DNA from 2 places in the Streptomyces sp. NPDC001450 genome. Region 2 is predicted to be linked to the other one. Evidence: predicted binding sites of a transcription regulator. Region 2 holds the regulator's gene; the other holds the start of a gene.
The links. Region 2 encodes HspR, which represses chaperone genes until heat shock. Its sites were predicted from a motif close to TTGAGNNNNNNNNNCTCAA; they were not measured.
Positions count from the first base shown of each region.

Region 1: lon (endopeptidase La) is a predicted target of HspR. The motif match lies at 1,188-1,206, and genes of this name have one in related genera.

Region 1 covers NZ_JBSFHY010000010.1:167,801-170,194, reverse strand. Annotated here, with positions in the region: gene ACWC5O_RS13845 (rhomboid-like protein) at 1-396, shown strand, start outside; gene ACWC5O_RS13840 (DUF4259 domain-containing protein) at 624-1,046, opposite strand; gene lon (endopeptidase La) at 1,229-2,394, shown strand, end outside.
Region 2 covers NZ_JBSFHY010000037.1:23,531-25,924, forward strand. Annotated here, with positions in the region: gene dnaJ (molecular chaperone DnaJ) at 1-1,109, shown strand, start outside; gene ACWC5O_RS33060 (heat shock protein transcriptional repressor HspR) at 1,115-1,564, shown strand; gene ACWC5O_RS33065 (sugar ABC transporter substrate-binding protein) at 2,190-2,394, shown strand, end outside.

The sequences.
Region 1 (2,394 bases), on a different contig from region 2:
TTCGTGCTGGTCCTCACCGCGCTGGAGCGGCGGATAGGCGGCGCCCGGGCGGCCTGTGTGTTCCTGGCGGGCCACGTCCTGGCCACCCTCGCGACGGAGGTCCCGGTGGGCCTCGCGGTCCTGGTCGGCCACCTCCCGGACACCTCCCTGCACCGCCTCGACTACGGCATCAGCTTCGGCGTCGCCGCCAGCATCGGCGCCCTGTCCGGCCTGCTCACCCCCTGGGTCCGCTGGCCCGTCCTCACCCTGTTCGCGAGCATGCTCGCCGAGGACCTGATCGCCTTTCAGGACCCGATGACCAACTGGGGCCACCTGATCGCCCTGACCATCGGCATCGCCGGCTGGCCGCTGGTACGGCGCTGGCGCCTCCCGGCGGCCTCCCCGGTTTCCGTGTGACCGCCTGCGCGATGGTGTAGCCACGCTCCTGGCCGGGGCAGGGAGTCGCGGTCAGGAGACGGGGGAGGTCTTCATGGCCGATGCGGTGGCACGGATCGAACGGGCGGCCGAGGTGACCGCCGCGTCGTGAACGGGGCGTGACCGGCGCCCAGTGCAGGGTCGCGACACCCTGCACCCGTGGGATGCCCCACCTCCTGACGACGATGCGCGACACGCCGGGCTTCGACTCACAGGCTGAGCTGTTCCCCCTCCGAGGGCGGCAGGAGTATCTGCCGCATCCGCTCAACGCCGGATCGCCACGGGCCGCCCTCGGAGTCCTCCCACAGGTCCAGCAGCTCGGACGGCTCGGTCACGACCCGGTCGAGGGCTTGCAGCGCGAGCGGTCGCAGGGCCGTGAGGTCGGGGAGGGGCTCCTCGGGTCCGTAGTGCGGCGAGGGGATGGCGCCGCCCGGAAGCCGGGCGGCGACCAGCGCGGCCGCCGCGACGGCCTCCTCCGCCTCGGGCGCTTCGAGGTAGTCCTCGGTGTCGACGGCTCGCACCAGCGCGTCGCGAACCAGTCCCGCGCGCTCGTCCGCGGCCGCGTCGTCCAGACCGTTGCACCAGTCCGCAGCGGTGTCGTTGTCAAAGGGTCCCGTGTCCCAGGTGCCCATGGGGTCCTCCCCGTTCGTGCCGATGTCCGGGCATCCTGGCAGGCCCCACTGGCATCCCCTCTGGCCTGCAGTAACACACCGGTGACGGGTCGATCGCTCACAGCGAACAGGAACCCGGGAACATTGGCGGAGCCCCGTGCATTGAGTCGGCATAGCTCAAGTTGACTGCCTAAGGGGAGATCATGGCTGCTGAGTCCACGGCGTTCACGCTCGTGTTGCCCGTGCTGCCGCTCGACGACGAGGTCGTGCTGCCCGGGATGGTGGTTCCGCTGGACCTGAGCGACGCCGAGGTGCGGGCCGCGGTGGAGGCCGCGCAGGCCGCCGCCAGGTCGGAGCCCGGGAAGCCCAAGGTCCTGCTGGTACCACGCATCGACGGCACGTACGCCAAGACCGGCGTGCTGGGCACCGTCGAGCAGGTCGGCCGGCTGGCCGACGGCGACCCGGGGGCCCTGATCCGCGGCCGCGGCCGGGTGCGGATCGGCGCCGGTACGACGGGTCCGGGCGCGGCGCTGTGGGTCGAGGGCGCGCGGGTCGACGCGACCGTGCCCGATCCGCTGCCCGGGCATGCCGCCGAACTCGTCAAGGAGTACAAGGCCCTTGCCACCAGCTGGCTGAAGAAGCGCGGCGCCTGGCAGGTCGTGGACCGCGTCCAGGCCATCGACGACGTCTCCGCGCTCGCCGACAACTCCGGGTACTCGCCCTTCCTCACCACCGAGCAGAAGGTCGAGCTGCTGGAGACGGCCGACCCGGTGGCCCGCCTCAGGCTCGCCACGCAGCAGCTGCGCGAACACCTCGCCGAGCAGGACGTGGCCGAGACCATCGCCAAGGACGTCCAGGAGGGCGTCGACAAGCAGCAGCGCGAGTTCCTGCTGAGGCGTCAGCTCGAGGCCGTCCGCAAGGAACTGCGCGAGCTGAACGGCGAGCAGGACGGCGAGGAGTCCGACGACTACCGCGCCCGCGTGGAGGCCGCCGACCTGCCGGAGAAGGTCCGCGAGGCCGCCCTCAAGGAGGTCGACAAGCTGGAGCGTGCCTCCGACCAGTCGCCGGAGGGCTCGTGGATCCGCACCTGGCTGGACACGGTCCTGGAGATGCCGTGGAACGAGCGGACCGATGACGGCGCTTCCGCGTACGACATCCAGGGTGCCAAGGCGATCCTGGACGCCGAGCACGCGGGCCTGGAGGACGTGAAGGAGCGCATCACCGAGTACCTGGCCGTCCGCAAGCGGCGCAGTGAGCGCGGTCTTGGTGTCATCGGCGGGCGGCGCGGTGGGGCCGTGCTGGCTCTGGTCGGCCCCCCTGGCGTCGGAAAGACCAGCTTGGGCGAAAGCGTCGCCCACGCCATGGGCCG
Region 2 (2,394 bases):
ACGCCACCGAGGCCGAGATCAAGAAGGCGTACCGAAAGCTCGCCCGCGAGTTCCACCCGGACGCCAACAAGGGCAACGCCAAGGCCGAGGAGCGCTTCAAGGAGATCTCTGAGGCGAACGACGTCCTCGGTGACCCCAAGAAGCGCAAGGAGTACGACGAGGCACGCGCCCTGTTCGGCAACGGCGGCTTCCGCCCCGGGCCGGGCGCCGGCGGCTCCTTCAACTTCGACCTGGGCGACCTCTTCGGGGGCAACGCGCAGAGCGGGGGCGGCTTCGGCGGCGGCATCGGTGACGTCTTCGGGGGCCTGTTCAACCGCGGCGGGACCACGGGCACCCGTACCCAGCCACGGCGCGGCCAGGACATCGAGTCCGAGGTCACGCTGAGCTTCACGGAGGCCATCGAGGGCGCCACGGTGCCCCTGAGGATGTCCTCCCAGGCACCGTGCAAGGCCTGCTCAGGCACCGGCGACAAGAACGGCACACCGCGTGTGTGCCCGACCTGCGTCGGCACCGGGCAGGTCGCCCGCGGCTCGGGCGGCGGCTTCTCGCTGACCGACCCCTGCCCCGACTGCAAGGGCCGCGGCCTGATCGCCGAGCACCCCTGCCTGGAGTGCAAGGGCAGCGGCCGCGCCAAGTCGTCGCGCACGATGCAGGTCCGCATCCCGGCGGGCGTCACCGACGGGCAGCGGATCCGGCTGCGCGGCAAGGGCGCGCCCGGCGAGCGGGGCGGACCGGCGGGCGACCTGTACGTGATGGTCCACGTCGGTGAGCACCCGGTGTTCGGGCGCAAGGGCGACAACCTCACCGTCACCGTGCCGGTGACGTTCGCCGAGGTGGCTCTGGGCGGCGAGGTGCGGGTCCCCACTCTCGGCGGCCCCACCGTCACCCTGAAGCTGCCGCCCGGCACTCCCAACGGCCGCACCATGCGGGCCCGGGGCAAGGGCGCGGTCCGCAAGGACGGCACCCGAGGCGACCTCCTGGTCACCGTCGAGGTGAGTGTCCCGAAGGACGTCTCGGGGAAGGCTCGTGACGCACTGGAGGCGTATCGCGAGGCGACCGCGGGCGAGGACCCGCGGGCGGAGCTGTTCGAGGCCGCGAAGGGAGAATGAGAGTGATGGACGGCCGTCGGCGCAACCCGTACGAACTGACCGAGGAGAGCCCGGTCTACGTCATCTCGGTCGCGGCCCAGCTCTCCGGACTCCACCCGCAGACGCTGCGCCAGTACGACCGCCTGGGCCTGGTCTCCCCCGACCGCACCGCCGGCCGGGGCCGCCGCTACTCGGCCCGTGACATCGAGTTGCTCCGCCAGGTGCAGGCGCTGTCTCAGGACGAGGGCATCAACCTGGCCGGCATCAAGCGGATCATCGAACTGGAGAACCAGGTCGCCGCGCTCCAGTCCCGCGTCGCGGAGCTGCAGTCGGCCCTGGACGGCGCGGCGGCCGCGATGCAGCAGCGCGAGGCCGCCGTCCACGCCTCCTACCGCCGCGACCTGGTTCCGTACCAGGAGGCCCAGCAGACCAGCGCGCTGGTCGTGTGGCGGCCGAAGCGGCAGCAGAACGACTGAGTCGTCCGTGACACGCGAAAGGGGCCCGGATTCCGGGCCCCTTTCGCGTGCTCAGGGTGTTCAGGGCGCGAGGGACACCCAGTCGGCGCCGGGTGGGGACTCGGTGCCGTCGGGCTGCAGTGCGGTCACCCGGTAGAAGTGGGAGGTGCCCCTGGCGGCGTCGGTGTCCTGGTAGGAGGTGTCCGTCGTGCCGCCCCAGCAGACCTGATCGCCCGGGTCGCCCGTCGGCTCGCCCCAGTGGATCTCGTAGTACTTCAGGTCCGTGGCCGGGTTCTTACCGGCTCTCGGACCGGGCGGACTCGTTGCACCGTACGTCTGGCTGGGTTCATTCGGTCCTCTGCTCGAGCCGGAGAGACGGCACGCGGCCGCCGGCGATCACGACTCGCGAGGATTGCCGTTGGTTGTCCGGATCTTTGCCTGCCCATGAACTCCGTTTGGATGAAGGGTCCGTAAAGGGTGTTTGGAGGGGATTCCGTTCCTTCTTCACAGGTGCAGCGGAGCGTGCTGTTGCGCACTCGTTAAGTAGTTCTTCTTGACGCCGGGTAGTGGCTCCGCGTTGTCTTTTCAGACACCTGGGTCGTAAAGCAGCACCCTCGTCCGGAACGCACCTGAAGTGAGCCCCTGAATGCGTCGTATCGCCATAGCCGTGGCTGCATCCACGATGACCCTTTCGCTCGCCGGCTGCGGCGTGCTGGACGCGACGGGGGACGGTGCGAGCGCGAGCCCGACGAAGGGCGACGAGGTCACCATCGGCCTGCTGCTGCCGGAGAAGGCGAACACGCGCTACGACAAGTTCGACTACCCCATCATCAAGAGCAAGGTCGAGGAGC